Regions from separate parts of the Pseudomonas sp. NPDC096917 genome, predicted to be linked through region 1. Evidence: predicted binding sites of a transcription regulator. Region 1 holds the regulator's gene; each other region holds the start of a gene.
What was found. The regulator FliA, encoded in region 1, starts transcription of late flagellar genes. The targets are predictions, from matches to a motif close to CTAAAGTTTNNNNNNNNNNNGCCGNTAA.
Positions count from the first base shown of each region.

Region 2: ACIQYF_RS16415 (methyl-accepting chemotaxis protein) is a predicted target of FliA. The motif match lies at 2,041-2,068, and genes of this name have one in related genera.
Region 3: flgM (flagellar biosynthesis anti-sigma factor FlgM) is a predicted target of FliA. The motif match lies at 8,910-8,937, and genes of this name have one in related genera.

Region 1 is NZ_JBIWEO010000004.1:144,846-155,701, reverse strand. It holds gene flhA (flagellar biosynthesis protein FlhA) at 1-1,220, shown strand, start outside; gene flhF (flagellar biosynthesis protein FlhF) at 1,232-2,545, shown strand; gene fleN (flagellar synthesis regulator FleN) at 2,662-3,492, shown strand; gene fliA (RNA polymerase sigma factor FliA) at 3,492-4,232, shown strand; gene ACIQYF_RS06670 (chemotaxis response regulator CheY) at 4,441-4,812, shown strand; gene ACIQYF_RS06665 (protein phosphatase CheZ) at 4,833-5,621, shown strand; gene ACIQYF_RS06660 (chemotaxis protein CheA) at 5,687-7,930, shown strand; gene ACIQYF_RS06655 (chemotaxis response regulator protein-glutamate methylesterase) at 7,980-9,104, shown strand; gene ACIQYF_RS06650 (flagellar motor protein) at 9,104-9,844, shown strand; gene motD (flagellar motor protein MotD) at 9,847-10,737, shown strand; gene ACIQYF_RS06640 (ParA family protein) at 10,787-10,856, shown strand, end outside.
Region 2 is NZ_JBIWEO010000013.1:51,410-62,265, reverse strand. It holds gene acnA (aconitate hydratase AcnA) at 1-1,858, shown strand, start outside; gene ACIQYF_RS16415 (methyl-accepting chemotaxis protein) at 2,098-3,663, shown strand; gene ACIQYF_RS16410 (alpha/beta family hydrolase) at 3,733-4,416, opposite strand; gene ccoN (cytochrome-c oxidase, cbb3-type subunit I) at 4,489-5,913, shown strand; gene ccoO (cytochrome-c oxidase, cbb3-type subunit II) at 5,924-6,532, shown strand; gene ACIQYF_RS16395 (cbb3-type cytochrome c oxidase subunit 3) at 6,548-6,742, shown strand; gene ccoP (cytochrome-c oxidase, cbb3-type subunit III) at 6,735-7,673, shown strand; gene ccoN (cytochrome-c oxidase, cbb3-type subunit I) at 8,149-9,591, shown strand; gene ccoO (cytochrome-c oxidase, cbb3-type subunit II) at 9,591-10,202, shown strand; gene ACIQYF_RS16375 (CcoQ/FixQ family Cbb3-type cytochrome c oxidase assembly chaperone) at 10,208-10,399, shown strand; gene ccoP (cytochrome-c oxidase, cbb3-type subunit III) at 10,396-10,856, shown strand, end outside.
Region 3 is NZ_JBIWEO010000034.1:3,793-14,648, forward strand. It holds gene ACIQYF_RS23180 (PucR family transcriptional regulator) at 1-287, shown strand, start outside; gene codA (cytosine deaminase) at 284-1,525, shown strand; gene ACIQYF_RS23190 (hypothetical protein) at 1,848-2,882, shown strand; gene flgE (flagellar hook protein FlgE) at 3,016-4,344, opposite strand; gene flgD (flagellar hook assembly protein FlgD) at 4,365-5,090, opposite strand; gene flgC (flagellar basal body rod protein FlgC) at 5,106-5,549, opposite strand; gene flgB (flagellar basal body rod protein FlgB) at 5,553-5,960, opposite strand; gene cheR (protein-glutamate O-methyltransferase CheR) at 6,171-6,998, opposite strand; gene ACIQYF_RS23220 (chemotaxis protein CheV) at 7,044-7,976, opposite strand; gene flgA (flagellar basal body P-ring formation chaperone FlgA) at 8,052-8,822, shown strand; gene flgM (flagellar biosynthesis anti-sigma factor FlgM) at 8,974-9,303, shown strand; gene ACIQYF_RS23235 (flagella synthesis protein FlgN) at 9,353-9,820, shown strand; gene ACIQYF_RS23240 (flagellar brake protein) at 9,912-10,655, shown strand.

The DNA.
Region 1 (10,856 bases):
TTGTGCCGGGCATGCCGCACTTCTCATTCCTCAGCCTGGCGGCCGTTGCCGGTGGTGCTGCTTACCTGATGTGGAAAAAACAAAACGTGGTCAAGGTGCAGGCCCTGCAAGAGGTGCAGCGTCAGCAAGAGCTGCTGCCTTCGCCAGCCCGTGCCCAGGAAACCAAAGAGCTGGGCTGGGACGATGTGACGCCTATCGACATGATCGGGCTTGAGGTGGGGTATCGCCTGATCCCGTTGGTAGACCGCAATCAGGGTGGGCAATTGCTGGCGCGGATCAAGGGGGTGCGTAAAAAGCTGTCTCAGGACTTGGGCTTTTTGATGCCGACCGTGCACATCCGCGACAACCTCGATTTGGCGCCCAGCGCTTATCGCCTGACCCTGATGGGCGTGATTCTGGCCGAGGCCGAGATCTACCCGGATCGCGAGCTGGCGATTAACCCCGGGCAGGTGTTCGGCACCCTCAACGGGATTACCGCCAAAGACCCGGCCTTTGGCCTGGAAGCGGTGTGGATCGAAGTCAGCCAGCGCAGTCAGGCGCAATCGCTGGGCTATACCGTGGTCGATGCCAGTACCGTGGTTGCAACGCACCTCAATCAAATTCTGTACAAGCACTCCCATGAGTTGATTGGCCATGAGGAAGTGCAGCAATTGATGCAGCTGCTGGCCAAGTCTTCACCTAAGTTGGCCGAAGAGTTGGTACCGGGTGTATTGAGCCTGTCGCAGTTGCTTAAGGTCTTGCAGGCGCTGCTGGCCGAGCAAGTGCCGGTGCGCGATATACGCAGCATTGCCGAGGCGGTCGCGAACAATGCCCATAAGAGTCAAGATACTGCCGCTTTGGTTGCCGCTGTGCGGGTCGGCTTGTCCCGCGCCATCGTGCAAAGCATTGTCGGCGTTGAGTCTGAGCTGCCTGTGATCACCTTGGAGCCAAGGTTGGAACAAATATTGCTCAATAGTTTGCAGAAGGCAGGTCAAGGTCAGGAAGACGGTGTTTTGCTGGAGCCAAGCATGGCTGAAAAACTCCAGCGCTCCTTGATCGACGCGGCTCAGCGTCAGGAAATGCAAGGCAATCCAGTGATCTTGCTGGTGGCCGGCCCGATACGCGCGATGCTTTCGCGGTTTGGCCGTTTGGCGGTGCCTAACCTGCACGTGCTGGCGTACCAGGAAATTCCTGACAACAAGCAAGTGACGATCGTTGCGACAGTTGGCCCTAACGGCTGAGGGTTTGATTTATGCAAGTGAAGCGATTTTTCGCCGCAGACATGCGTCAGGCCATGAAACTCATTCGTGACGAATTGGGGGCTGATGCCGCCATTATTGGCAATCGCCGGATCGCTGGCGGCGTTGAGTTGACCGCGGCCCTGGATTACAAGTTGTCCGCACTGGCACCCAGGGTGCCGAATGTTGAGCTGGAAGAAGAACTGCGCAAGACCCAATCGAAGATTGTGTCGGCCCAGGCCGAGTTGAGTCTGCGCGGTGAGGGCGATGCCGAGGCCAGCCGTCAGTTGTTCGCCGGCTTGCCGCTGACGGCCGCTGAACCGTTGATTGAACCCACGCTGGTAGAACCGCCGCGCCCGCTGCCCGCGCCTGCGCCGTCGATTGATCAGCGTGCTTTCGACAACATGCGCAATGAGCTCAATGGTTTGCGCGAGCTGCTCGAAGTGCAACTGGGCTCGCTGGCCTGGAACCAGTTGCAAGGCTCCCGGCCCGAACAGGCTAACTTGTGGCGGCGTTTGCAACGCATCGGTTTGTCCGGTCCGTTGTCGCGCGATTTGTTGGCGCAAGTGACCCAGATAGAGGAACCGCGTCAGGCCTGGCGGATGTTGCTGGCGTACCTGGCACGCATGATTACGACCCCGCAGCTTGAGCCCCTGGAAGAGGGCGGTGTGATCGCGATGGTCGGTCCCGCAGGCATGGGCAAAACCACAACGCTGGCGAAGCTGGCGGCGCGCTATGTACTCAAATATGGCGCGCAAAATATCGCATTGGTGAGCATGGATAGCTTTCGTATCGGCGCCCAGGAGCAGCTTAAAACCCTGGGACGCATTTTGAATGTACCGGTGACCCACGTGGCCCCCGGCCAGTCGTTGGGCCAAACCCTTGAGCCGCTGGTACGCAAGCGCGTGGTGCTGGTAGATACCGCAGGCCTGCAAGCCAGCGACCCGGCGCTGCGCCTGCAACTTGACAGTCTCGCGGGGCGCGGGATCAAGGCGCGCAACTACCTGGTGCTGGCCACTACCAGCCAGAAGCAAGTGCTGGCGGCGGCTTATCTCAGTTACAAGCGCTGCGGGCTGGCGGGATGCATTCTGACCAAGCTCGATGAAACGGCGAGTCTGGGTGAGGTGCTGAGCCTGGCAATCGGCCACGCGCTGCCGGTGGCGTATCTCACGGACGGTCCAAGGATTCCCGACGATCTTCACCTGCCGCGTCGGCACCAATTGGTTAGCCGGGCCGTCAGTGTACAAATGCAGGAAGAGCCCAGCGAAGAAGCCATGGCCGATATGTTCGCTGATATTTACCACAGCCCGCCCAAACGGGTTGGCTGAGGTAGCGATGATTACGTTGCAATGTACCTACATTGATGGTCTGCACGGTGTTGTTCCTGGGGAACACGCAGCAGTCTCTGTAGCCGCGTCTAAGTAAGACAAGGTAAAAAAAGATCATGGGCAGCATGCATCCCGTACAGGTGATCGCAGTGACCGGCGGCAAGGGTGGCGTCGGTAAAACGAATGTGTCAGTCAATTTGTCCATCGCGCTGGCCGAAATGGGCCGGCGCGTCATGTTGATGGACGCCGACCTCGGGTTGGCGAATGTCGATGTCCTGCTGGGGCTGACCCCCAAATTTACCCTGGCCGATGTGGTCGAGGGTCGTTGCGAGCTGCGTGATGTCTTGCTCCTGGGCCCCGGCGGGATTCGCATCGTGCCAGCGGCCTCGGGCACCCAGAGCATGGTGCACTTGAGCCCTGCGCAACACGCGGGCTTGATTCAGGCCTTCAGCGATCTGAGCGATAACCTGGATGTGCTGGTCATCGACACCGCCGCCGGGATTGGCGAATCGGTGGTGAGTTTTGTGCGCGCCGCCCAGGAAGTGCTGCTCGTGGTGTGCGATGAGCCGACCTCGATCACCGATGCCTATGCCTTGATCAAGCTGCTCAACCGTGACTACGGCATGAACCGTTTCCGGGTTCTGGCGAACATGGCCCAGAGCCCTCAGGAAGGGCGCAACCTGTTTGCCAAATTGACCAAGGTCACTGACCGTTTTCTGGACGTGGCTCTGCAATACGTCGGCGCTGTGCCCTATGACGAATGTGTTCGCAAGGCTGTGCAAAAGCAGCGTGCGGTCTACGAAGCCTTCCCGCGTTCCAAGTGCTCGCTGGCGTTTAAGGCCATTGCCCAGAAGGTGGATACCTGGCCGTTGCCGGCCAATCCGCGGGGTCATCTGGAATTCTTTGTCGAGCGCTTGGTACAGCAAGCGGGTAGGGGACGGGTCTAATGACTGCCAGCGGCTATCGCATGTACAGCAAGCCGTCGCGTGACAGCCAATATGAGCTGATCGAGCGCTACGCGCCGCTGGTCAAGCGCATCGCGTATCACCTGCTGGCGCGTTTGCCTGCCAGCGTGCAGGTAGACGATCTGATCCAGGCTGGAATGATCGGCCTGCTTGAAGTGTCGAGCAAATACGACGCCACCAAGGGTGCGAGTTTTGAGACCTACGCGGGGATCCGCATCCGTGGCGCCATGCTCGATGAGGTGCGCAAGGGTGACTGGGCGCCGCGTTCGGTGCACCGCAACACACGCATGGTCAGTGACGCCATTCGGGTAATTGAAGCTAAAACAGGGTGTGACGCTAAAGATCACGAAGTTGCGGCCGAACTTAAGTTAAGCCTTGATGATTATTACGCCATCTTGAACGACACCCTGGGCAGCCGGCTGTTCAGTTTCGACGACCTGTTGCAGGACGGCGAACACGAAGGGCTGCATGAGGATGGCGCCAGTGCTCATCTTGAGCCGTCGCGAGACCTGGAGGATGAACGCTTTCAGGCCGCGTTGGCCGAAGCCATCAGCCTGTTGCCGGAGCGCGAACGGCTGGTGCTGGCGCTGTACTACGACGAAGAGCTCAACCTCAAGGAAATCGGTGAGGTGCTGGGGGTGAGCGAGTCGCGTGTCAGTCAGTTGCACAGCCAGTGCGCGGCACGATTGCGCGCGCGTCTGAGCCAGTGGCGAGCGCACTGAGGCGACGCCAATCCTGTCGCCGCTGGCGCAGGCTGCGATAAGGGCCCATGGACCTGCTCTTCTATGGGGCTGGGGTCGTTGCGCAACCCATCACGGCCTGCCAGCGGCTACACCGTTATCGATTGTTAAATGCACCGAATTGATTGAAATGGCGCGTTCAGAAACAGGGCGCGTTTAAGACTGCTTGGAGGTCGAATTGGACAAGAATATGAAAATCCTCATCGTTGATGATTTTTCAACGATGAGGCGGATCATTAAAAACCTGTTGCGTGACCTCGGGTTCACCAACACGGTCGAGGCGGATGACGGCACGACGGCGCTTCCGATCCTCAATCTGGGTCACATCGACTTTTTGGTGACTGACTGGAACATGCCTGGCATGACCGGTATTGAACTGCTGCGCCATGTGCGAGCGGACGACAAACTCAAGCATTTGCCCGTGCTGATGGTGACTGCCGAAGCCAAGCGTGAGCAGATCATTGAAGCTGCCCAAGCCGGCGTAAACGGCTATGTGGTCAAGCCGTTCACCGCTATCGCACTCAAAGACAAGATCGAAAAGATCTTCGAACGCATCGGTTGAACGGTTCTCTGGGGGGCGCAATGCAGCAGATAGATTCAACAACGGGCGAGTTTGAGTCGACCCTCAAAAAACATGCTCACGAACTGGTCGAAAGCCTCGAAAAGGGCCAGTTTGGCGACGCCGTGCAATTGATTCATGAACTGAACCAGACCCGTGATCGCGGTCTGTACCGCGAAGTTGGCAAGCTGACGCGCGAATTGCACAGCGCCATAGTCGATTTTCATATTGATCCGACCATGCCGCGCGCTGAAGAAGTGTCGCAGATCACGGATGCCACTGAGCGTTTGGCTTATGTTGTGAAGTTGACGGAAGCCGCCGCCAATCGAACCATGGATCTGGTGGAGAACTGTACGCCCCTGGTCAATGGCCTGGGGCAGGAAGCCAAAGCCTTGAGTGCTGACTGGGGGCGCTTCATGCGCCGTGAAGTCGGTGCCCAAGAGTTTCGTGAGCTGGCACATCGGGTTGACAGTTTTTTGACGCGAAGCGAAGCCGAGCAGCAGATTGTCTCCAGTAATTTGACCGACATTCTGCTGGCCCAGGATTATCAGGACCTCACCGGTCAGGTGATCAAGCGCGTCACGCAGTTGGTCACGGAGGTTGAACGCAATTTGCTCAAACTGGTGCTGATGGCCAGCCAGGTAGATCGTTTCGCCGGGATCGAACATGACCGTGAGGCGCTGCGTGCGGAAAATAATTCGCAAAAAGACCTGACGAAGGGTGAAGGTCCGCAGATTCATGCCGATAAGCGTAGTGACGTCGTATCCGGCCAGGATGATGTTGACGATTTGTTGTCCAGTTTAGGTTTCTAGGTCTTGAGTAGGCGTGCGGGCGCAGTTGTCCGGCGCTGAAAGTCCCTACTTCAAGGAGCACGTACATGAGCTTCGGCGCCGATGAAGAAATCCTTCAGGATTTTCTGGTTGAAGCCGGCGAAATTTTAGAGTTGCTGTCCGAACAACTGGTCGAGCTAGAAAGCCGACCGGATGATGCTGACTTGCTCAATGCTATTTTTCGCGGTTTTCACACTGTAAAAGGGGGCGCCGGCTTTCTGCAGCTCAATGAGCTGGTCGAGTGCTGCCACATTGCCGAAAATGTCTTCGACATCTTGCGCAAGGGTGAGCGCGGCGTCGACTCGGATCTGATGGACGTGGTGCTTGAGGCGCTGGACGCGGTCAACGCCATGTTTGCGCAAGTGCGCGAACGCAGCCCGATCACCGCGGCCACTCCAGAGCTGTTGGCGGCGCTGGCGCGACTGGCCGAGCCCGCTGCAACGCAGGCCCCGGCTACAGCGTCTGCTGCATCCGAGCCAGTCGCTGCGCCAGTGACGGCCACACCAAACACCGACATCGTCGATATTACCGACAACGAATTTGAGCTGCTGCTCGACTCGCTGAATGCGGTCAAGGCCGACGCAGCAGAAGTGGCCCAGGCCACTGAAGTCGCCTCGCTCAATGACGAAATCAGCGATGCCGAGTTCGAGTCATTGCTGGATCAGTTGCATGGCAAGGGGCGTTTCTCCCCGGATGCGGTTTCCCGTACCGCGCCCAGTGTTTCACCCGCTGAGCCGATGGCCGCCAGCAATGAAATCACTGACGACGAATTTGAAGCATTGCTCGATCAGTTGCACGGCAAGGGCTCGTTCAGTGCCGATGCCCTGGATGCCGTAGCCACTGCGCCAGCGCCGGTGGAAGTGGCTGCCGGTCCGACGGAACTGGCCCCGCAGACGCACCCGGACCACATCAGTGATCACGAATTTGAAGCGCTGCTCGACGAGCTGCACGGCAAAGGCAAGTTCTCGGCCCAAAGTCCGGCTGTAGTGGCAGCGGTAGCCTCGGCGCCAGCGTCTGCTGCCACGTTGGTCGCGAAAAAGCCCGACGCCAGCGTTGGCGCACCGCATTCTGCGCCAGCCCGTGCAACGGCGCCTCCTGCGGAAAAACCGACCGCCTCCGAGGCCGAAACCACCGTGCGGGTCGACACCGCACGGCTCGACGAAATCATGAACATGGTGGGCGAGCTGGTGCTGGTGCGTAACCGTCTGGTGCGTCTGGGCCTCAACAGCCACGACGAAGCCATGGCCAAGGCCCTGTCAAATCTGGATGTGGTCACGGCTGACTTGCAAACCTCGGTAATGAAGACGCGGATGCAACCGATCAAGAAAGTCTTCGGTCGTTTCCCGCGTCTGGTTCGCGATTTGGCGCGCCAACTGAAAAAAGAAATCAGCCTGGAGCTGGTGGGCGAAGAAACCGATCTTGATAAAAATCTGGTCGAGGCGCTGGCCGATCCGTTGGTGCACTTGGTGCGTAATGCGGTCGACCATGGTTGTGAAACCCCGGAAGAGCGCGAAGCGGCCGGCAAGCACCGCTGTGGGCGGGTGATTCTGTCGGCCGAGCAGGAAGGCGACCACATTCTGCTGTCGATCTCGGATGACGGCAAAGGCATGGATGCCAATGTGCTGCGTGCCATTGCCGTGAAAAAAGGCCTGATGGACAAAGACGCAGCCGACCGCTTGAGCGAGAACGATTGCTACAACCTGATTTTCGCGCCGGGTTTCTCGACCAAAACCGAGATTTCCGACGTGTCCGGCCGTGGTGTGGGCATGGATGTGGTGAAAACCAAAATCGCCCAACTCAACGGCTCGCTGGCCATTGAGTCGACCCTGGGCAAGGGCTCGAAGATTGTGATCAAGGTGCCGCTGACCCTGGCGATCATGCCGACGCTGATGGTGATGCTGGGCAATCAGGCGTTTGCGTTCCCGCTGGTCAACGTCAACGAAATCTTCCACCTCGACCTGTCGCGCACCAACGTGGTCGATGGCCAGGAAGTGGTGATCGTGCGCGATAAAGCGCTGCCGTTGTTCTACCTCAAGCGTTGGCTGGTGGCTTCGGCGGTCCATGAAGAACAGCGCGAAGGGCATGTGGTGATTCTGTCAGTGGGCACCCAGCGCATCGGCTTTGTGGTCGATCAACTGGTTGGCCAGGAAGAAGTGGTCATCAAACCGTTGGGCAAAATGCTCCAGGGCACGCCTGGCATGTCGGGCGCCACCATTACCGGTGACGGTCGTATTGCCTTGATCCTGGATGTGCCGAGCATGCTCAAGCACTACGCCTCACGGCGTATTTGATTCTGGTTGCGCGGGGCGCGGGTGCCCCAAGCCGCCTAACGGAGTGTTTATGGTAGTCAAGGTCTTGGTGGTGGACGATTCTGGATTTTTCCGCCGCCGTGTCTCGGAAATCCTGTCCGCTGACCCGACGATTCAGGTGATCGGCACCGCCACGAATGGCAAGGAAGCCATTGATCAGGCGCTGCTGCTCAAGCCTGACGTGATCACCATGGACTATGAAATGCCGTTGATGGACGGCATCACCGCTGTGCGTCACATCATGCAGCGCTGTCCGACGCCGGTGTTGATGTTTTCCTCGCTGACCCACGAAGGTGCCCGGGTAACACTCGATGCACTGGATGCGGGGGCTGTAGACTTCCTGCCGAAAAACTTCGAAGACATCTCGCGTAACCCAGACAAAGTCAAACAAATGCTGTGCGAAAAAGTACACAGCATTTCGCGCAGTAACCGTCGCCTGTCCAGCTACAGTGCTCCGGCGCCTGCTCCAACCCCTGCGCCGGTCAGCCGTCCGGCACTCGGTGGGCTTGCGGCGCCCGCTCCCGCGCGGACCCCACCGATTGCCAGTCGCGCGGCACCGGCGCCAGTGCCGCATTCGCCGGCGCCAAAACGCAAATCCTACAAGCTGCTGGCCATTGGCACTTCGACCGGTGGCCCGGTGGCGTTGCAGCGGGTATTGACTCAATTGCCGGGCAACTTTCCGGCCCCCATCGTGCTGGTGCAACACATGCCGGCGGCGTTCACCAAGGCTTTTGCCGAGCGCCTGGACAAGCTGTGCCGCATCAGCGTCAAGGAAGCTGAAGACGGTGACACCTTGCGACCAGGTCTGGCCTTGCTGGCACCTGGCGGCAAGCAAATGATGATCGACGGCCGTGGCACGGTCAGAATCCTGCCCGGTGATGAGCGTCTGAACTACAAGCCGTGTGTCGACATTACCTTTGGCTCTGCGGCCAAGGCTTATGGTGACAAAGTTTTGGCGGTGGTTTTGACCGGTATGGGCGCGGACGGCCGCGAGGGCGCACGCCTGCTCAAACAGGGCGGCAGTCAGGTGTGGGCGCAAGACGAAGCGAGCTGTGTGATTTACGGCATGCCCATGGCTATCGTGAAAGCCGGCCTGGCGGATGCGGTGTACAGCCTCGACGACATGGGGCGGCATCTGATCGAGGCCTGTCATTAATGGACGTCCTGAGCCTGATCGGAATCATCATGGCCTTTGTCGCGATTATTGGCGGCAACTACCTCGAAGGCGGGCATTTTGGCGCCCTGGCCAACGGTCCGGCAGCGCTGATCGTACTCGGTGGCACCCTTGGCGCGGCTTTGTTGCAGTCGCCCATGAGCGCCTTCAAACGCGCCATACAGACCGTGGGCTGGATTGTGTTTCCGCCGCACATCGACATGGCCGGCGGCGTCAATCGGGTCGTCAACTGGAGCCTCACGGCGCGCAAGGAAGGCTTGCTCGGGCTGGAAGGGGTGGCCGACGCCGAACCCGACAGTTATGCGCGCAAAGGCTTGCAGTTGCTGGTCGACGGGGTTGAGCCCGAAGCCATTCGCAGCGTGCTGGAGGTCGATTACATGACCCAGGAAAGCCGCGACATCGAGGCTGCCAAAGTCTTTGAATGCATGGGCGGCTATGCGCCGACCATCGGCATCATTGGCGCCGTCATGGGCTTGATCCATGTGATGGGCAATCTGGCAGACCCCAGCCAGTTGGGCAGCGGGATTGCCGTGGCTTTTGTGGCGACCATTTATGGGGTGGCCAGTGCCAACCTGGTGTTGCTGCCGATTGCCAGCAAACTCAAGGGCATCGCCATGCGCCAATCGCTGTACCGCGAGATGTTGCTCGAAGGCATCCTCTCCATTGCCGAAGGCGAGAACCCGCGGGCCATTGAGCTCAAGCTTCAAGGTTTTACGGGATAACCATGAGCCGTCGCCGTCGCGCTGTCGAAGAGCATGTCAATCACGAACGCTGGCTGGTGTCCTACGCGGACTTCATCACCTTGCTGTTTGCCTTTTTTGTGGTCATGTACTCGATTTCGTCAATCAACGAGGGCAAATACAAGGTGGTTTCCCAGGCGCTGCTCGGGGTGTTCAATGACAGCGAACGCAGCATCAAACCCATTCCGATAGGCGAGGAGCGGCCGTTGACCAGCAAGCCGGCCGAGCCTCTGGTCAAAGACAGTGAGCCTACCGATGCCGGTTTGGGGCAGATTCCGGATGACCCGCTTAAAACCATTGCCAATGACATTACCCAAAGCTTTGGCGATTTGATTGCCTCCCGCCAGATGACCGTGAGCGGCAACGAGTTGTGGGTCGAGATCGAACTCAATTCCAGCTTGCTGTTTGGCAGCGGCGATGCGATGCCCAGCGATTTGGCGTTCAGCATCATCGATAAGGTGGCGGCGATCCTCAAGCCTTATGACAATCCGATCCACGTCGAAGGCTTCACTGACAATTTGCCGATCCGTACGGTGCAATATCCCACCAACTGGGAGCTGTCCTCGGCGCGTTCGGCCAGTATTGTGCGCATGCTGGCGATGCAAGGTGTGGACCCTGCGCGCATGGCGTCGGTGGGGTACGCCGAGTTTCAGCCGGTGGCCAATAACGCCACGCCCGAGGGGCGTGCGCTCAATCGTCGAGTGGTTTTGGTGGTGTCTCGCAACCTGCAAGTGCGTCGCAGCCTGACGGGCAGTGGTACCGCCAAGGCAACAGCGGACGCAACCCTGAAGCGGGCTGGCACACAAACTGCACCGCCGTATACAACGCCGCTGGTTCGTGGGAATGGTGTCAATTCCCCGTCACCGTCCCTATAAGTGCATGTCAATTCTCGGCCGGCAAAGTGCAGCCGGGAGGAACAACTGAATGAGAGTCTGGGCAGTAGCTAATCAAAAAGGTGGAGTCGGCAAGACCACCACATCCATCGCTCTGGCCG
Region 2 (10,856 bases), on a different contig from region 1:
GCCATTGGCCGACCGCGCCACGATTGCCAACATGGCCCCTGAGTACGGCGCCACCTGCGGTTTTTTCCCGGTGGATGAGATCACCCTGGATTACCTGCGCCTGTCCGGGCGCCCCGACGCCACGGTCAAACTGGTGGAGGCTTACTGCAAGGCTCAGGGCCTGTGGCGTGAAGCCGGGCAGGAGCCGATCTTTACCGACACCCTGGCACTCGACATGGGCACTGTCGAAGCCAGCCTGGCAGGGCCCAAACGCCCGCAAGACCGGGTGGCACTGCCCCATGTTGCACAGGCGTTCAGCGATTTCTTGAGCCTGCAGTTTAAACCCACCAATAAAGAAGAAGGCCGCCTGGAAAGCGAAGGCGGTGGTGGCGTGGCCGTTGGCAATGCCGACCTGGTGGGCGAGGTGGAATACAACTATGAAGGGCAAACCTATCGCCTGAAAAACGGTGCCGTGGTGATTGCCGCGATTACCTCGTGCACCAACACCTCTAACCCGAGCGTGATGATGGCTGCCGGCCTGGTGGCGAAAAAGGCGATCGAAAAAGGCCTTAAAAGCCAGCCCTGGGTCAAAACGTCGCTGGCCCCCGGCTCCAAGGTGGTGACCGATTACTACAAGGCGGCAGGCCTCACGCACTACCTCGACCAACTGGGTTTTGCCTTGGTCGGTTATGGCTGCACCACCTGTATTGGCAACTCCGGGCCATTGCCCGAGCCGATTGAAAAAGCCATCACCCAATCCGATCTCACCGTGGCATCGGTGTTGTCGGGCAACCGCAACTTTGAAGGCCGTGTACACCCGCTGGTCAAAACCAACTGGCTGGCCTCGCCGCCGTTGGTGGTTGCCTATGCCTTGGCGGGCACAGTGCGCATTGACATCAGCAGTGAACCGCTGGGCGTGGGCACAGACGGCAAACCGGTTTACTTGCGTGACATCTGGCCCAGCCAGAAAGAAATCGCTGACGCGGTGGCGCAGGTCAGTACCGCTATGTTCCACAAGGAGTACGCCGAGGTATTTGCAGGTGACGAACAATGGCAAGCCATTGAAGTCCCACAGGCGGCCACTTATGTGTGGCAGGAAGACTCCACGTACATACAGCACCCGCCGTTCTTCGATGAGATTGGTGGCCCATTGCCAGTGATTGAAGACGTCAAACGCGCGAACATTCTGGCGTTGCTGGGTGATTCAGTGACCACCGACCACATCTCCCCTGCCGGCAACATCAAGGCCGATAGCCCGGCCGGTCGTTACTTGCGCGAGAAAGGCGTCGAACCACGTGATTTCAACTCGTACGGTTCGCGCCGTGGCAACCACGAAGTGATGATGCGCGGCACCTTCGCTAACATCCGCATTCGCAATGAAATGCTTGGCGGCGAAGAAGGCGGCAATACGATTTACATCCCAACCGGCGAAAAACTACCGATTTACGATGCCGCCATGCGTTATCAGGCCTCGGGCACGCCGCTGGTGGTGATTGCCGGTCAAGAATATGGCACAGGATCCAGCCGTGACTGGGCAGCCAAGGGCACCAATCTGCTGGGGGTCAAAGCGGTGATTGCCGAGAGCTTTGAGCGCATCCACCGTTCCAATCTGGTAGGCATGGGCGTCTTGCCCTTGCAGTTCAAGCTGGACCAGAACCGCAAGAGCCTGAAACTGACTGGCAAGGAAACCCTCGACATTCTGGGGCTGACCGGCGCCGCACTCCAACCCCGCATGAACCTGACACTGGTGATCACTCGTGAAAATGGCCAGCAGGAAAAAGTCGACGTGCTCTGCCGGATCGACACCCTCAATGAAGTGGAATACTTCAAGGCGGGCGGGATCTTGCACTACGTACTGCGTCAGCTGATTGCTTCCTAACCCCGTAGTCGCTGCCTAGGCACGAAGGCTGCAATCAGGCGTGAAGCGGCTGTAAAACCAGAGCCCTCGTTGTGTCAGACACACCGAGGGCTCTGAGTTTACTGGACGACTGCTGCGAGCAGCCTTCGTGCCTGGGCAGTGACGACCGGAACTGCCCGCAACGTCGTGCACCGAAATATAAATTAAACAATTCGCGCCCCATGCCGACAGCCTGTCAAAGTCTTGCGGATTGAAACGACATGCGTAACAACCAGCCCATCACTCAACGCGAACGCACATTCCCCGCGCAACAACGGTTGATTTCCACGACCGATGCCAAAGGTATGATCACCTACTGCAATGACGCCTTTGTTGAAATCAGCGGGTTTACGCGCGATGAGCTGGTTCGCGCCCCCCACAATCTTGTGCGCCATCCGGATGTCCCCCCGGCTGTTTTTGAACACATGTGGGGCACCCTGAAAAAGGGCATGCCGTGGATGGGCATCGTCAAGAACCGCTGCAAGTCCGGCGACCATTACTGGGTCAATGCCTACGTCACCCCGGTGTTTGAAAACGAACGCGTGGTGGGTTACGAATCGGTGCGAGTCAAGCCGACCGCTGAGCAAATCCGCCGAGCCGAGGCGCTGTACCTGCGGCTCAATCGCGGCAAACCCGCCGTTCCGCGCCGTGACAAATGGCTGCCGGTGCTGCAAGACTGGCTGCCGTTTATTTTGGTCAGCCAATTGAGTTTCATCATCGGCGCCCTGCTCAACTCCAGCTGGGGCTTTGCCTTGGCTGCACTGTTGTCGATCCCGCTGGGGCTGCTCGGCCTGACCTGGCAACAACGCGGGATCAAGCGCTTGTTGCGCCTGGCCGAGCAAACCACGTCCGATCCGCTGATTGCGCAAATGTACACCGACAGCCGCGGCCCGCAAGCACGCCTGGAAATGTCCATTCTGAGCCAGGAGGCACGCCTCAAAACCTGCCTGACCCGTCTGCAAGACACCGCTGAGCACCTGAGCGAGCAAGCCCGGCAATCGGATGCGTTGACGCACAAGAGCTCCAGCGGGCTGGAGCGCCAGCGCGTCGAGACCGAGCAGGTTGCCACTGCAATCAATCAAATGGCCGCGACCACGCAAGAAGTCGCCAGCCACGTGCAACGCACCGCCGACGCCACACAAGAAGCCAACCGCCTGACCAGCCGTGGTCGCGATATCGCGGGCGAAACCCGAGAAGCCATTGAGCGTTTGTCTGTGGTTGTGGGTGAAACCGGCGCCACCGTGACTCAACTGGCCAAGGACAGCGATGAGATCGGCGGCGTGGTCGATGTGATCAAAGGGATTGCCGATCAGACCAACCTGCTGGCGCTGAACGCGGCGATTGAAGCCGCACGAGCGGGAGAAATGGGCCGAGGCTTTGCGGTAGTGGCCGATGAAGTACGCCAATTGGCGCAACGCACCAGCCTGTCGACAGGGCAGATTCATGCGTTGATTGCCAAGCTGCAGCAGACAGCGGCGACTGCCGTGCAGACCATGAACGCCGGGCACCGCCAGGCCCAAGAAGGTGTGGCGCGGGTACTGGAAGCCGACGCAGCGCTGGTCGGGATCAGTGAAGCGGTGGCCAACATCACCGACATGACCACCCAGATTGCCGCTGCCACCGAGGAACAAAGTGCTGTGGCTGAAGAAGTCAGCCGCAACATCAGCACCATTGCCGACCTGGCCGACCAAACCTCAGAACAGGCACAGCATTCAGCGCGATTGAGCGAAGAACTGGCGCAAACCGTGAATATCCAGTATTCGCTGGTGGAGCGGTTTAACCGCTGAACGACTCCCCCTGTGGGAGCGGGCTTGCTCGCGATTGCATCGCGGGCAAGCCCGCCCTCAAAGGAAATCTCAGGCGGACTCAAGCCAGTTGGCAATGTTGTCTGCCGCTGCGTCCAAATGCTGCTCATGGGTCAAGCCCGAGGCTTTGAGCGGCTTCAAGTCGTGGTCCCCGGCCGTCAACCACAACACCTCAATGCTCGGCGCCAGCACGTAGGCTTCTACGGCCTCGCGGTTACCCAGCGCATCACGCTCGCCCTGCACGATCAGGGTGGGTGTGCGTAGCTCGGTCAGGTGCGCAACACGGGGTTTTTCCGGCTTGCCAACGGCATAGAACGGATAGCCTAGACACACCAGCCGCGACACTTGCAACTCATCCGCCACCAGGCTGGCCATGCGCCCCCCCATGGACTTGCCACCGATGGCCAATGGCCCAGCGACATGCCGTCGCACCTCGCTGTACACCTCGCGCCAGCATTCGAGCAATGTGGCCTGCGGATTAGGAGGCCTTTTGCCACCCTCCAGACGGCGCTGAGCCATGTACGGGAACTCGAAGCGCACGACGTTAATCCCGCGTGCAGCAAGGCGTTCAGCCATGCCGGTCATCCAGTCGCTGTCCATCGGCGCACCCGCGCCGTGCGCCAGGATCAAGGTCGACGATGACGGCGTTTGCGCACCGTTCCACAACCAGCCCCGTGCCTGCAGGCACTGCGCCCATTGATCCTCGTCAATACCGACTTTGCCGCCTACACCCATGCTTGCCTCGCTTTTAGTCTGCCTATAACTCCAGGCGTGCATTGAATTCGCCTGAACCGTGGATGGGGAACCATGAACACTTCTACAAGTACCGCCTACAACTACAAGGTGGTCCGCCAATTTGCCATTATGACGGTGGTTTGGGGCATCGTCGGTATGGGGCTCGGCGTTTTTCTCGCCGCGCAGTTGGTCTGGCCCGAACTTAACTTGGATTTGCCCTGGACCAGTTTTGGGCGCCTGCGCCCATTGCACACCAACGCAGTGATTTTCGCCTTTGGCGGTTGCGCTCTTTTTGCGTCCTCGTTCTACTCGGTGCAACGCACCTGTCAGACCACGCTGTTCGCACCCAAAGTCGCAACGTTTACCTTTTGGGGCTGGCAACTGGTCATTCTGCTGGCTGCGATCAGCTTGCCGCTGGGCTACACCAGCTCCAAGGAATACGCAGAGCTTGAATGGCCGATCGATATTTTGATCACCATCGTCTGGGTCGCATACGCCATCGTGTTCTTCGGCACGATCATGAAGCGCAACACCAAGCACATTTACGTGGGCAACTGGTTCTTCGGCGCGTTTATCGTGACCGTGGCTATTTTGCACATCGTTAACAACCTCGAAATCCCGGTCAGCCTCACCAAGTCCTACTCACTTTACGGTGGCGCCACTGACGCCATGGTGCAGTGGTGGTACGGCCACAACGCCGTGGGCTTTTTCCTGACGGCGGGCTTTTTGGGGATGATGTATTACTTCGTGCCGAAACAGGCCGAACGCCCGATCTATTCCTATCGCCTGTCTATCGTGCACTTCTGGGCGCTGATCACCCTGTACATCTGGGCGGGTCCGCACCACTTGCACTACACCGCGCTGCCGGACTGGGCGCAGTCACTGGGCATGGTGATGTCGCTGATTCTGCTGGCACCGAGCTGGGGCGGCATGATTAACGGCATGATGACGCTCTCGGGCGCCTGGCATAAGTTGCGCAGCGACCCGATCCTGCGCTTCCTCGTGGTCTCCCTGGCGTTCTACGGCATGTCGACTTTCGAAGGCCCGATGATGGCAATCAAGACCGTCAACGCCCTCTCCCACTACACCGACTGGACCATCGGCCACGTACACGCCGGGGCTCTGGGATGGGTGGCGATGATTTCGATTGGCGCGCTGTATCACATGATTCCCAAAGTCTTCGGCCGCCAGCAGATGTACAGCACCGGCCTGATCAACGCGCACTTCTGGCTGGCCACCATTGGCACCGTGCTTTATATCGCTTCGATGTGGGTCAACGGCATCGCTCAAGGCCTGATGTGGCGCGCAGTCAACGAAGACGGCACGCTGACTTACTCCTTCGTCGAAACCCTGGTGGCCAGCCATCCGGGCTATGTAGTACGACTGATCGGCGGGGCGATTTTCCTGAGCGGCATGTTCCTGATGGCTTACAACACCTGGCGCACAGTGCGTAATGCCGAGCCCGCCGAAGTTGTAGCCGCCGCGCAGATGGCTTAAGGAGTTCGCCATGAAACACGAGATTATTGAAAAAAATATCGGCCTCATGCTGTTGCTGATGATTCTGTGCGTGAGTGTCGGCGGCCTGACACAGATCGTGCCGCTGTTTTTTGAAGACGTGACCAACACCCCGGTCGAAGGCATGAAGCCGTACACCGCGCTGCAACTGGAAGGCCGCGATGTGTACATCCGCGAAGGGTGCGTGGGCTGCCACTCGCAGATGATCCGCCCGTTCCGCGCCGAAACCGAGCGTTATGGCCACTATTCGGTAGCCGGTGAAAGCGTATGGGATCACCCTTTTTTGTGGGGCTCCAAACGGACCGGGCCGGACCTGGCACGCGTTGGCAGCCGCTACTCGGATGACTGGCACCGCGCGCACTTGTACAACCCGCGCAACGTCGTGCCCGAGTCGAAAATGCCCGCCTACCCGTGGTTGGTGTCAACCCCGGTGGATAGCAGGCATACCGCCAAAAAACTCGAGGTGATGCGCACCCTGGGCGTGCCATACACCGATCAAGACATCGCCAATGCCAAGCAGTCGGTACAGGGCAAAACCGAAATGGACGCACTGGTGGCCTACCTGCAAGTGCTCGGCACTGCCATCAAGAGCAAGAGGTGAGCCATGGTGTTTGAGATGAGTAGTGGAATGATTCGCGGGCTGGGCACTGTGGTAGTTGCAGTGGCTTTTATCGGTCTGGCGCTGTGGGTGTTCAGTCCACGGCGCAAGTCGGAGTTCGAAGACGCAACCTTACTGCCATTCAAGGACGATCCAGAGGCCATAAAACACGTCGAGCAAGAGCAAGCGTCCAGGAGTAACAAACATGTCTGAGTTCTGGAGTATCTACATCAGCGTGCTGACCATTGGCACGTTGATCGGTCTGACCTGGCTGCTGTTCAGTACGCGCAAGGGCGAGAAAAAAGGCGAAACCGTCGAAACCATGGGGCACAGCTTCGATGGCATCGAGGAGTACGACAACCCGCTGCCGCGCTGGTGGTTCATGTTGTTCATCGGCACGCTGGTATTTGGGGTCTGCTATTTGATCCTCTACCCGGGCCTGGGCAACTGGAAAGGTTTGTTGCCCGGTTACGAGGATGGCTGGACCGGCGTCCACGAGTGGGAGAAGGAAATTGGCAAGGCCGACGCCAGGTTCGGCCCGATTTTCGCCAAGTATGCCGCCATGCCGGTCGAGCAGGTTGCGCAAGATCCGGCGGCCCTGAAAATGGGTGGCCGCCTGTTCGCTTCAAACTGCTCGGTGTGCCACGGTTCGGATGCCAAGGGCGCATTCGGCTTTCCTAACCTGGCTGACGCTTCCTGGCGCTGGGGCGGTGATGCCGACACCATTAAAGCGACGATCATGGGTGGGCGCATTGCGATGATGCCCGCCTGGGGTGAAGTGCTGGGTGAGGACGGGGTGAAAAACGTTTCGGCCTATGTGCGCCATAGCCTGGCGGGCCTGCCTCTGGCGCAGGGCACGACGTTCAACCTGGACGCAGGCAAGCAGGCGTACGACACCACCTGTGTGGCGTGCCACGGCGCAAACGGCAAAGGCAACCCGCTGATGGGTGCGCCGGACCTGACGACTCCTGCGGCCTTTATTTACGGCACCAGCCTGGCGCAATTGCAGCAAACCATTCGTCATGGCCGCCAGGGTCATATGCCTGCACAAAACGAGTTGTTGGGTAACGACAAGGTGCAATTGGTGGCCGCGTACGTATTCAGCTTGTCGCACGCCAATCAAGAGCAAAAAACAGCCGAGTAATGGCTGCAATATTGCTTACTTGAACCCACGCAATTCCTGCAGGCGCGAGGCAAGCTCGCGCCTGCAGCTTTTTTAATGCCCACGTTACAACCTTAAAGCGCGACCCAGTGTCGCATCGGTTTCCAGCCCCCTATCCCCCACTCCCTGCCCAGCGTTTCACCATTCAGGTCAAGTGCTAAGTCAACGGGCTTCATGCCAAGCCAAACTGACGGGTTTGCACCGGCTGTCGTTGATTACCATCTTGTAAGGTATGTTCCACGAGCCCACCTCCCTACCCTCCCGCCCTCTCTAACCCGCCCGACAGGGTGCCGGTCTACCCGACCTCACTTACCCTTACTCCGAGCATGGAAAGGCCGCAGAATAGGCGCTCCAACGCATTGACCCAGGTCAAGCTGCGTTGCAATAGCTAGACACATTACCCATACTCTCGACCGCTTTTTACTCCTAATAAAATATAAAACCGTGGAACCTTAGAATGAGCACAGCAATCAGTCCGACTGCTTATAACTATAAGGTCGTCCGCCAGTTCGCCATCATGACGGTGGTCTGGGGGATCCTTGGCATGGGACTCGGGGTTTTTATCGCGTCACAGCTTGTGTGGCCCGAACTGAACCTCGGCCTTGAATGGACGACCTTTGGCCGTCTGCGCCCCTTACACACCAACCTTGTGATTTTCGCCTTCGGCGGCTGCGCATTGTTTGGTACGTCTTACTACGTGGTGCAACGCACCTGCCAAACACGACTGATCTCCGACACCCTGGCCTCCTTTAGCTTTTGGGGCTGGCAAGCGGTCATCGTCGGCGCAATTATCACCTTGCCACTGGGCTACACCACCACCAAAGAATACGCAGAACTGGAATGGCCGCTGGCTATCCTGCTGGCCATCGTCTGGGTGGTGTACGGCATCGTGTTCTTCGGCACCATCACCCAGCGTAAAACCAAGCATATTTATGTGGGCAACTGGTTCTACGGCGCGTTCATTGTGGTGACGGCCATGCTGCACATCGTCAACCACGCGTCGCTGCCGGTGAGCTTCTTCAAGTCTTACTCCGCCTATGCGGGTGCGACAGACGCCATGATTCAGTGGTGGTACGGGCACAACGCAGTAGGGTTTTTCCTGACAACCGGCTTCCTGGGCATGATGTATTACTTTGTGCCAAAGCAGGCTGAGCGCCCGATTTACTCGTATCGCTTGTCTATCGTGCACTTTTGGGCGCTGATCACCCTGTACATCTGGGCCGGTCCGCACCACTTGCACTACACCGCACTGCCGGACTGGGCTCAGTCACTGGGCATGGCCATGTCGATCATTCTGCTGGCGCCAAGCTGGGGCGGCATGATCAACGGCATGATGACGTTGTCGGGCGCCTGGCATAAGTTGCGCACCGACCCGATCCTGCGCTTCCTCGTGGTGTCTTTGGCGTTCTATGGCATGTCGACCTTCGAGGGGCCGATGATGGCCATCAAGACAGTCAATGCGCTGTCGCACTACACCGACTGGACCATCGGCCACGTACACGCCGGGGCGCTGGGTTGGGTCGCGATGATTTCGATTGGTGCCATGTATCACATGATCCCGAAAATCTACGGCCAAAAGCAGATGTACAGCACCCCCCTGATCAACGTGCACTTCTGGCTGGCGACCATCGGCACTGTGCTTTACATCGCCTCGATGTGGGTCAACGGCATCACTCAAGGCCTGATGTGGCGCGCGATCAACGACGACGGCACCCTGACCTACTCGTTCGTCGAAGCCCTGCAAGCCAGCCACCCTGGCTATATCGTTCGCGCCCTTGGCGGGGCCATTTTCGCCAGCGGCATGCTGTTCATGGCCTACAACGTGTTACGCACGGTTATCGCCTCGAACCCGGTTGAAGCTGAAGCCGCGAGCAAGATCGCGGTAGTGGGAGCCCACTGATGTTTAAGCACGACACTATCGAGAAGAATATTGGCCTTATGGCCTTCTTAATGGTCATCGCCGTGAGCATCGGCGGCCTGACGCAAATCGTTCCGCTGTTCTTCCAGGACGTGACAAACACCCCGGTTGAGGGCATGAAGCCGCGCAGTGCGCTGGAACTCGAAGGCCGCGATATCTACATCGCCAATGGCTGTGTGGGCTGCCACTCGCAAATGATCCGCCCGTTCCGCGCCGAAACCGAACGTTACGGGCACTACTCGGTCGCCGGTGAAAGCGTCTGGGACCACCCGTTTCTGTGGGGCTCCAAACGCACAGGGCCGGACCTGGCCCGTGTGGGCGGTCGTTACTCCGATGACTGGCAACGTGCGCACTTGTACAACCCGCGCAACGTGGTGCCTGAATCGATCATGCCGGCTTACCCGTTTCTCGTAGAACGAAAACTGGACGGCAAAGACACGGCTAAAAAAATGGAAGTCTTGCGCACACTGGGCGTTCCTTACACCGATGCAGACATCGCCGGTGCCAAGGATGCAGTGAAGGGCAAAACCGAAATGGACGCACTGGTGGCTTACCTCCAGGGCTTGGGCACCATCATCAAAAGCAAACGGTGATCTGAATGGATATCGGGATGATTCGTGGCCTGGGCACTGTCGTGGTGATGGTGGCGTTTATCGGTTTGGCGCTGTGGGTGTTCAGCCCGCGACGCAAGTCAGAGTTTGACGACGCGACGATGCTGCCGTTCAAGGATGATCCCGAAGCCATCAAGCACGTCGAGCAAGAGCAAGCGTCTAGGAGTAACAAAGAATGACTACATTCTGGAGTCTGTACGTCACAGTCCTCACTCTGGGTACTATCTTCGCCTTGACCTGGCTGCTGCTGGCCACTCGCAAGGGCCAGCGCAGCGAGCAGACCGACGAGAAAGTCGGGCACGCTTTCGACGGGATCGAAGAGTACGACAACCCAATGCCCAAATGGTGGTTCATGCTGTTTGTGGGCACCATCGTGTTTGCCCTCGGCTACCTGGTGCTGTACCCGGGCCTGGGTAACTGGAAAGGCCTGCTGCCGGGCTATCAGTACCTGGACACCAAAGAGCAAACCCCGTTTGCCAATGGCCAGACCGGCTGGACCGGCGTGCATGAGTGGGAAAAGGAAATGGCCAAATCGGACGCCAAATTTGGACCGATCTTTGCCAAGTTCGCCGCCATGCCCATCGAAGAAGTCGCCAAGGACCCACAAGCACTGAAAATGGGCGGACGCCTTTTCGC
Region 3 (10,856 bases), on a different contig from region 1:
CGGTGATCGATCTGTTCGTCAAACAAACCCTGGGCCGGATGGTCGAGAGCCGCCGCAAGCACCCCAACAGTTTGATCGAAACCCTGGACGCCCTGCTCCAGGAAAACGGCAACGCCCTCAAGGCCGCCCAAGGTTTAAACATCCACCGCAACACCCTTAATCAACGCATCCAGCGCATCGAGCAACTCAGCGGACAATCGCTCGATGACCCTCTTTTTAGAATGAATGCTTCAGTCGCCCTGCTGGTATGGCGCATGACCGAAGCCCAACGACAGGATCGACCATGAACATCATCAATGCCACATTGCGTAAAACCCCGGGCCTGCACACCGTCACGTGTGAAGGTGATCGCATCAGCGCCATCACTTTGCAGACTGGCCGTGTGTTGGCGCAGCCCGGCGACATTGACGCTCAAGGTCAGTTGCTGATTGCCCCGCTGGTTGAACCGCATATCCATCTGGATGCAACCCTGACTGCCGGCGAACCCGAGTGGAACCTCAGCGGCACGCTGTTCGAAGGCATTGAACGCTGGGCCCAGCGCAAAGAGACCATCACCCACGAAGACACCAAGCAACGCGCCCATACCACTATTCGGATGCTGGCCGAACACGGCATCCAGCACGTACGCACCCATATCGACGTGACCGACCCGACGCTAGGCGCGCTCAAAGCGATGCTTGAAGTGCGCGAAGAAGCGCGCCACCTGATTGACCTGCAAATCGTTGCCTTCCCGCAAGAAGGGATCGAATCGTATGCCGGTGGGCGCGAGTTGATGACCCGCGCCATCGAGATGGGCGCCGATGTGGTCGGGGGTATTCCCCACTTTGAGAACACCCGGGACCAGGGTGTCAGTTCAATCAAGTTTCTGATGGACCTGGCCGAACGCACAGGTTGCCTGGTGGATGTGCATTGCGACGAAACCGACGACCCGCATTCGCGCTTTCTCGAAGTGCTGGCCGAAGAAGCGCGCGTACGCGGCATGGGCAGCCGGGTGACCGCCAGCCACACCACGGCCATGGGTTCTTACGACAATGCTTACTGCTTCAAACTGTTCCGCTTGCTCAAGGCCTCGGGGATCAACTTCGTGTCGTGCCCGACCGAGAGCATTCACCTGCAAGGGCGTTTCGACAGTTTTCCAAAACGCCGTGGCGTGACTCGCGTGGCCGAACTGGACCGCGCCGGAATGAACGTCTGCCTGGGGCAGGATTCGATCAAAGACCCGTGGTACCCGCTGGGCAACGGCAACATTTTGCGGGTGCTGGATGCAGGCTTGCACATCTGCCACATGATGGGTTTTGAAGACCTGCAACGCTGCCTGGACCTGGTCACCGACAACAGCGCCCGCACCCTCAACCTGGGCGAAGGCTACGGCATCGTTGTCGGCCGACCGGCCAACCTGGTGGTGCTGGACGCCGAAAGCGATTACGAAGCGGTGCGTCGTCAGGCCAAGGCCCGCGTGTCGATTCGCGCGGGCAAAGTGCTGATGACACGAGTGCCAGAGCGCGTTGAATTCAGCCAGCGCTGATAAAGCCGCTGTAGCGCGGCGCACACCTCACCTGCAACAGCGAGATTGCTCGAAGTCTTGTGATCATTAAAAGATCGTGAGCAAGCTCGCTTCTGCGACATCGCTTGCTCACGATGCCAAACGCCATGGCGTTTTACCCTGTGCCACACCGTGTGTCCGTGCGGGCCTTTAATCACTGCTGCACTCTCGCCATCCTCTGGAGGTGTGCGACGCCACCGACGACCACAAAAGTTATCGATCAATAAGTGTTTACGGCATAATGCGCGCCAGCTGACAACCCTCCCAAGGGTTAACCACGCACTTAATCGATAAGCATGGACGTATGGATTCTTTCCACCTGTTGTACCTGCTCTATGGCGGCAATACCGTTTACCGCCAGGAAGCCAAATTCAGCATTCTGTCGGCCTTACGCGAACAACGCGTGCCCGCCAGCTTCACCATCACACTGATGACCGACGAGCCCCAGGCATTTGAGGGCTGGCCGGTCAACATCATCCCCCTGACCACCGACATCCTTGCCCACTGGAAAGGCGCAAACAGCTATACCCATCGGCGCAAGGCGTGCGCCATCGCCGCCGGGGTCAAGCTGGCGGAAAAAACCATTTTCGTCGACACCGACACGGTGTTTTTCAAAGACCCGGCCATGCTCTTTGAACGCGTCACCGACCAGCAATATTTGATGGATGAATTCGAATGGACATGGGCTCAAGCCAAGCAGCGCGCTGACTATGTGTCGTTTTCAAATGAGCTGATCGCCAAAGGCAAGGCCCCTGACGACAGCCTGAAGCTCTATAACAGCGGTATTTGCGGGATAGCCCGAGTCAATGCGGGCGTGATGGACAAGGCCATCGAGCTGATCGATGAATGGACCGACCATTACCTCAGGCTCCACACCATTGAGCAGATCGCGGTGTCTTTTGCGATGGGCGACGCCAAGGTCGTCACCGCCAACGACTGCATCCATCATTACTACTCAAAAAAGCGCTATCACCACACGATGAACAAAGGGTTCTTCGACAAATACGGTGAGCAGTACCATGCCGACTTGCCCAGGCTTTCAGCCACGGTTCCGGTGTTTTTCCCCCAGCCTTCCCTGCTCGCCAAAATCAAGGCTCAACCGCGCCTGATAGCCGTCGAAAAGGCGTTCAGGCCAGCGGCCAAGCTAATGATCCAGGGTGGGAAAGTGTCGACCGTCGACTACCTTCGTGCGTATTGCCGGGACGCCCTGTGGCGCAGGGCAGTCGAGTTGTTGCATCAAAAGCATGCGACCCCCCGGCAAATCGAACACCTGACAAAAATCTGCATTGAACCGTCGCAGCAGGCTGACTTCAAAACGCTGTTGAATCAGCACGTTTAACCAACCCGGCACTGCATAACGGTAGGAGCGAACTGGCCTCGTGATCTTTGGCTTTGAAAAATCAAAAGATCGCGAGGCAAGCTGGCGCCTGCAGACGTTGCGCGGCGCTTGAGTCTTCGCCGCGAAGGCGTCATCAGGTCATCTGAATGATGGTCTGCATGATGGTGCTTTGGGTCGAGATGGTTTTGGCGTTGGCCTGGTAGTTGCTCTGCGCCTTGATCAAGTCAACCAGCTCGTTGGTCAGGTTGACGTTCGAGTCTTCCAGGGAGTTGGAGGCAATAGACCCCAAGGTGCCCGTCTTCGGCACATCAAAACCGGCCTGGCCCGAGGCGTAGGTTTCTTTCCAGGCCGTACCACCCGCTGCCTGCAAGCCTTGCTCGTTGGTGAAGCTGGCCAGCGATATCTGACCAATGGCGCGGCTCTGGTTGTTGCTGAAGTTGGCGAACATCACGCCCGAACCATCAATGGTCAGGTTATTGATCTGGCCAGTGGCATAACCGTCTTGCGTCGGCGGGTTACGCGCGGTGTCGGTGTTGTATTGGGTGGTATTGGCCATGTTGATGGCAATCCCGGTCCCGTTGGCCGCCGCACCGTTAGACGCCCACTCTCCGTTAACGGTAGCGCCCGGAATCCAGTTACTGATAGTCAGGGTGCTGCTGACGATGGCGTCTTGACCTGCCACCGGGTTCGGGGTGGTCACGCTGCTCAATGCCCCCGTCGAATCGAACAACAGGGTCGACGGCACAGGGTCTTTCTTGCCGTCACCGGTGACCGGGCTGCCGTCAGGGTTGCGGCCGTCAATCAGGGTGTAAGTGCTCCAGGTGTTGGAGCCAGTCTTGACCATGTACTGATCCATCGGGTGCGCATTACCCTGAGTATCGTAGATGGTGGTGCTGAATTTTTTGCTGTAGCTGGCCGTTTCGGTTGGATTGAACGGGTTGTCGGTCTGGTTGATCACGTCCGAACTGGAGTTGAGATTGATCGTCGAGTCCACCTTGCCACTGGCCTTGGGTGCCAGGTTCGAGGTGTCGATGCGCAGGTCCGTCAGCACGCCGTTGATGACTTTGCCGTTAGCGTCCACGCCATAGCCTTGCAGGCGCGCAGTGCCGTCGGTGTTGGTCACATAGCCGTCTTTGTCGGCCTTGAACGTACCGGCACGGGTATAGCTCAGGGCGCCGTTGTCGCTCAATACAAAAAAGCCGCTGCCTTGAATGCCCATGTCCAGCAGATTGCCGGTGTTATTGACCGCACCCTGGCCGAAGTTTTGCGACACGTTGGCCAGATTGACACCGCTGCCGATGGTTTTGCTGCCCACGCCCAGCTTGCTGGCCGAGTACACATCCGCAAACTCAGCACGCGAAGACTTGAAGCCGGTGGTGGCGACGTTGGCGATGTTGTTGCCGGTAACGTCGAGTTGTTTGTTCGCCGCGTACAGGCCGCTAAGGCCGATATTGAATGACATGTATCTCTCCTTGAGTCGGCTTAGAGGCCAATGGTCTGGACTTTGGAAATACCAATGCTGCCCAGACCTGCGAGGTTGAGCATGATTTCGCCACCGGTTTTGCTCAGGGTCACGCTGTTAACCGTGGCTGGCAAATACGTGGTGAGCGCGGTGGTGCCGGTGTCGTTTTTGGTCGATGCACTAAAGGTGTAGGACCCCTTGTCCAGCAACACGCCCTCGTCGTCCTTGCCGTCCCAGGTAAAGTCCACGTTGCCGGCTTTCTGGACGCCCATATCGAGGGTTCTGACCACTTCGCCGTCAGCATCGGTGATGGTGATCGTGGGCTTGGAGTCCGCGTCTTTGACCACCACCGTGCCGTTGAAGGGCTTGGCGCTCGAGGGGTCGACATACGCTTCGCCGGTTTGCACGATCACCGAGCGACCGACCAGCGACGAGGCCTGCAAGGCTTGCGACGACTGCAAGCCCCCGGACAAGGAGTTGACCGTGTCGTTAAGCGTGGTGATGCCTTCAAGGCTGCTGAACTGCGCCAACTGTGCAACGAATGCAGTGTTGTCTTGCGGATCGAGCGGGTTCTGGTTTTTGAGCTGGGTTACCAGCAGTTGCAAAAACGCGTCCTTGCCCAGCGACTGGCTGCCGGTTGCCGCCTTGGAAGCGGCCTCCAGACTGGTGTCGGTGGTTGAGGTCTTGGCAGAGTTGGCGAGGATCTGATTCAGGGTCAAACCACTGGTGGAATCGGTCACGCTCATGTGTGTCGCCCCTTATCACTGACCGAGGGTCAGGACCTTCTGCATCATGGTTTTGGCGGTGTTCATCATTTCGGCGTTGGTCTGGAACGAACGACTGGCCGAAATCATGTCAGCCATTTCTTCAACCACGTTGACGTTGGGGTAGTACACATACCCCTTGGCGTCGGCAGAAGGATGATTGGGTTCGTAGCGGGCCTGCAGCTCGCTTTGGTCTTCGACCACGCCCAGCACCTGCACACCTTGGCCGGCAGCGTCCTGGTGTTGAAACAAGGAATCGCCGTTACCGCCCTGCGCGCCCTGAAACATAGTGGCGAACACGGGATGACGCGCGCGGTAGGTCTGATCGATGCTCGACGACACGGTTTCGGCGTTGGCGATGTTACTGGCGACGGTGTTCAGGCGCGTGGTCTGAGCGCTCATGCCGCTACCGGCAATATTGAAAACACTGGCTAGAGACATGAATTACTCTCCACGCAGGGCTGACATCAGCCCTTTGAATTTGCTGTTGAGCAGGGTAAAGCTGGCCTGAAAGTTGACCGCATTTTCTGCGTAATTCGACTGTTCGAGCTGAGCGTCTACGGTGTTCTGGTCAATCGAGGGTTGCATGGGCGTGCGGTACAGCAACGATTCGTCGCCGCTGCTCAGGCCTTGCGCTTCGATATGGCGGCTATGGGTCTTGTTCAAGGCAAAGGTGCCGTTCTGGTTTTTATCGTTCTGCGCGGCGAGCACAGCGGCAAAATCCAGATCCCGAGCCTTGTAGTTCGGGGTATCGGCGTTGGCGATGTTGTTCGCCAGCACTTCGGCGCGTTGTGCGCGAAAGCCCAGGGCTTGCTCATGGATACCGAGCGCTTTATCGAAGCTGATGCTCATGTCGGGAAACCTTTGTGGGCTGGCCTGAGGATGTGGCTCAGGCGTTACATGGCAGGGATAGAGCAAACCCCGTGCCAGTTTGGACAGCGCCGTATTTCAAGGCTTTGCGTGGAGTTGTAAAGCGGCAACGGCACAAAAGCGGCAACAGATTTCCGCTGCCTGCCGCTTTTCTGCCGTTCGAGGGTCGACACCCATCCCCTGTGGAGAATGTTATTTCGCCTGGTAGATGATGCCCGGGCTGCATTGAACCATCTGGTAATGGTCCGGCAAGCCGTTGAGCGCTTCGGAGGCGCCCAGGAACAAGTAGCCGCCCGGCTTCAGAGTGCTGTGAATGCGCAGCAGGATGTCTTTTTTCACTTCGGCCGAGAAGTAGATCAATACGTTGCGGCAGAACACGATGTCGAACTTGCCAAATCCGGCGTAGCTGTCCAGCAAATTGAATGAACGAAACTCAACCCGGTTTTTGATCGGCGCCTTGATCACCCAGCGCCCCGGCGCCTTGGGCTCGAAATATCGTTGCAAGCGCTCCTGCGACAAACCACGGCCAATCGCCAGGTTGTCGTATTCGCCGGATCGGCACGTGTTGAGCATCAGGCTCGACAGGTCGGTGGCAACAATTTGCACCCCCGACTTCAAGTGCCCCAGGTTGCTGCGCTCATACTCGTCGATCGCCATCGACAGCGAGTACGGCTCTTGCCCCGAAGAACACGCGGCCGACCAAATGCGCAAGCGTTGCCCCGGATGGGCCTTGGTCAACTCGGGCAACACTTTGTTTTTCAGGACTTCAAAGGGATAAGTGTCACGAAACCACAGGGTTTCGTTGGTGGTCATGGCATCGACGACTTGCTCACGCAACCCGCTGCGCGGCTGGCTCTGGATACGCTGAATCAGCTCACCCAACGACTTGATCCCTTGCTGCTCCATCAGCTTGTTAAGACGGCTGGAGACGAGGTATTGCTTGTTTTCACCGAGCAAAATGCCACAGGCTTTTTCCAGGAAGACCCGGAATTGTTCAAAATCCAAATTAGCCGTCGACAAATGATCGTGCCTCTAAAATCGTGTTGACCGCCAGGGGCTGCGCCCCTAGCTGTGGTCTGCTGCTTTGATCCGGTCGACAACCCGGGATGCCAGGTCATCAGGCCGGAATTTAGCCAAAAAGTCATCGGCACCGACTTTCTTGACCATTGCCTGATTGAAAACGCCCGACAGCGAAGTATGCAGAATGATGTGCAGGTTTTGCATCCGCGGATCGTGACGGATCTCGGCGGTCAGGGTGTAACCGTCCATCTCTGGCATCTCAATGTCCGAGATCATCATCAGAAACTCTTGCGCCGGGTCTTTGCCCTCGTCCGCCATTTTGCGCAAGTAATCCAGCGCCTGGCGGCCGTCGTTAAGCGACACCACTTCGACCCCGACCGATTGCAGGCAACGCGCAACCTGTTTACGGGCCACCGAGGAGTCGTCGACGGTCAGCACGCGTAAAGACACGGCCCTGGCTTGGGTTTCGACGTCCACCACGCCATGGGAGATGACTTCCGGCGATGGTGAGACTTCAGCCAGGACTTTTTCAACATCGATGATTTCGACGAGTTGATCATCAAGGCGAGTCACAGCTGTCAAATAATGGTCACGCCCAGCGCCCTTGGGTGGCGGATGAATCTCTTCCCAGTTCATGTTGACGATGCGCTCAACCGAACGCACCAAAAAGCCCTGAGTCTTGGTGTTGTATTCCGTGATGATGACAAACGGATTGCTCTGATCTTTCAGCACGCCCGCCCCGGTGGCCATCGCCAGATCGAGAATCGGAATGGTTGCACCGCGAATACTCGCCACGCCGCACACCACCGGGTGGGATTTGGGCATCACCGTCAGCTTGGGGCATTGCAGCACCTCCCTGACCTTAAACACGTTGATCCCGTAAAGCTGTGGCCCATCCAGACGAAACAGCAACAGTTCCAGGCGGTTTTGCCCGACCAGTTGAGTGCGCTGGTTAACCGCATCCATCACCCCAGCCATACTCAGCTCCTTGTAAAAACATTAAGTTGCGACACGCTACCCGGTAAACGGCACGGGCTTTGCTATTTAACCGCCATGAAGCCGAAAACGACAAAATCCTGCCATGGGCCAGCTCGCCAGCCCTTTCGTTGCCGCGTGTTGCGCATGCTCGCGGCTGCCTGCGTGCTGGGTGCAGCCACGCCTGCAAGTGCCGACACGTTCACTTCGCCTGATCAGCTTATCGGCGTGACCCAGGGCTTTCTTGAGTTCACCGTCGAAGACTACCTTGCCACTGGTCAGATTGAAGGCCGCTACGAGATTCAGGTCAATCAACTGGATCCTCGCGTGCGCCTGGCGCATTGCGACAAGGAATTGACAGCCACTCTCGAAAGCCCCACTCAGCCCATGGGCCGCGTGACCGTTCGCGTGCGCTGTGAGGGTAGCTCGCCCTGGACCATCTTTGTACCGGCACAGGTCAAGTTGTTCCGCGATGTGGTCACCGTCACGCACCCGCTCAAGCGCGGGGCAATTATTGATTACCCCGACGTGACCTTGCGCGAACGCGATGTCGGCTTGATCAGCCAGGGTTATATGACGGCGATTGAATTGGCGGTGGGACAAAAACTGCTGCGCCCCGTGGTTACCGATCAGGTGTTGAGCCTCACTCATCTGGAACAAGCCGCCACCGTGCGCAAGGGAGACCATGTGGTGATCAGCGCACGCAGCGGCACATTAAGTGTCAAGATGCCCGGCGAAGCGCTGTCCGATGGCGGTCTCAGTGAGCAGATCCGGGTCAAGAACCTGAATTCAAACCGGGTGGTCAAGGCGCAAATCACAGCGCCGGGGCAAGTGGAGGTGGCGTTTTAGAACGGTTGGCGTCTGCATTCCAACTTTCCTACACTGTGATTTGACGCAGATCAGTACCGACCTGCGTGAAGCTATGATCAATCGAGCCTAAAGTTTTTCCGGGGATGGCCGAAAACATGGCAAGCGTCCAAATACCCAGAGGTTTTTCGTTATGGTTATCGACTTCAGTCGTCTTAACAGTGCCCCGCCCTTAACCGGCAGTACGCGCAGCAACGCCAATCAGGAAACAGGCAGTGCCACGCAAGCGGCCCCTGTTGCAAAAAACCCTGAACAACCCGAGGCCAGCACCCCCAGCGGGGAATCTGTGCACCTGAGCCCAGCGGCCCAACAGTTGCAGAAGATCAGCGATTCGTTGCGTGATCAACCGGTGGTCGATAAAAACCGCGTCGCCGAGCTGAAACAAGCCATTGCCGACGGCAGTTATAAAGTCGACAGCAACAAGGTCGCCGGCAAACTGCTAAACATGGAAGCCGAGCGCTAGGCCCAGGGCCGATGCCAGGCTTTTGGACGCTTAACCCACAGAGCCCAACATGCACGACGAGAATTTGCTGCAACTGATCAATGACGACCTGGCACCGGCCGAGCAACTGCTGAGGCTGTTGCAGGACGAGTCCATTGCCCTTAAAGGGCGAGAGATGCAGGTGCTGGAAAACATTCTGGCGCGCAAACACTCATTGGTCATTTTGCTTGAACAGCACGGCCGCAAACGCAGTGAAATCCTGGCCAGCCTCGGCTTGCCGACCAACCGCAACGGCCTCGAAAGCCTTGCCAGCCATTCAAGCGTGGGCGAGCAATTGCTCAGCCAAAGCGAAGTGCTGAATCAGCTGCTGGCCCGCTGCCAAGAAGCCAACCTGCAAAACGGCCAGTCGATCCAGACCCAACAGGCAATTACCGCCAATCAATTGCGCATCCTCCACGGCGGCGAAACCCCATCGCTGTACGACGCTCGCGGCACCACCTCGCTCCTCAACAAACACCGCGCGTACAGCCAGGCCTAAGCCTGAACACATGCACTATCTAGACGCGCAACATGATGGCAAAATGCCGTAATTTTGCGTGTTGCTGTTTTTGTCCGGAGATTGATGACCCGTGTTCGATGCCCAAGATGCTCCGCAGCCGCCAAAGGTACTGACAACGCCTTTAGAGATCGCCTCCAATTTGCGGATGCTGCAAGAAAGCCATGACCCGCTGATCATCACCTTCAACGACCGTACCCAGCGTTTCCAGAGCTACATGGTTGAAGTCAACCGTGAGGCCAGCACAATGGCGCTGGACGAAATGATCCCACGGGACGGCGAGCGTTTTATTGAAGCAGGCATACCGTTTCGGGTTGAAGGTTTTCATGACGGCGTGCGCATTGCCTGGGAGTGCAACAGCCCTTTGAGCATTGATGACAGCGGCGAACACCGTTGCTATCGCGCCACCCTGCCCAAAGAAGTGATCTACCACCAACGCCGAAACGCCTTTCGCGCCGCACTGAAACTGGCGCATCTGGTAGACGTAAACGTGGCAGGCGAAAAACTCAAGGCACCGATTAAAGGCAAACTGCTGGACGTGTCGGCCACTGGCTGCAAATTGCGTTTCGAAGGCGACATCAGCGAGCGCATCCAATTGGGCCAAGTGTACGAGAGCTTCAGCGCCGCCCTGCCCTTTGGCCACATGACCACCCCGGTCGAGTTGCGTTACCTGCATTTTGAAGAGCGGATGAACATCACCTTCGCCGGCATGCGCTTTCACAACATCAGTGGCGCCGTGCAGCGCCAGGTCGAACGCTTTGTGTATCAACTGCAGCGTGATGCGCGACGGTTTGACAAAGACGACAACTACTATTGAGTGATTGGCTGGCTACTCCCTGCGACCTGTGTGGGAGCTGCCGCAGGCTGCGATCTTTTGATCATTTAAAAGATACGCAATGACTGACGCCCACAACGTGGGCGCATGGACTACATCTAACACCTCCAAACTCCTACCCAATATTCGCCTAAAGCCTTGGCCGGCATAGATCCGCCCTACATCCAGCCTCTGCACCGCCCT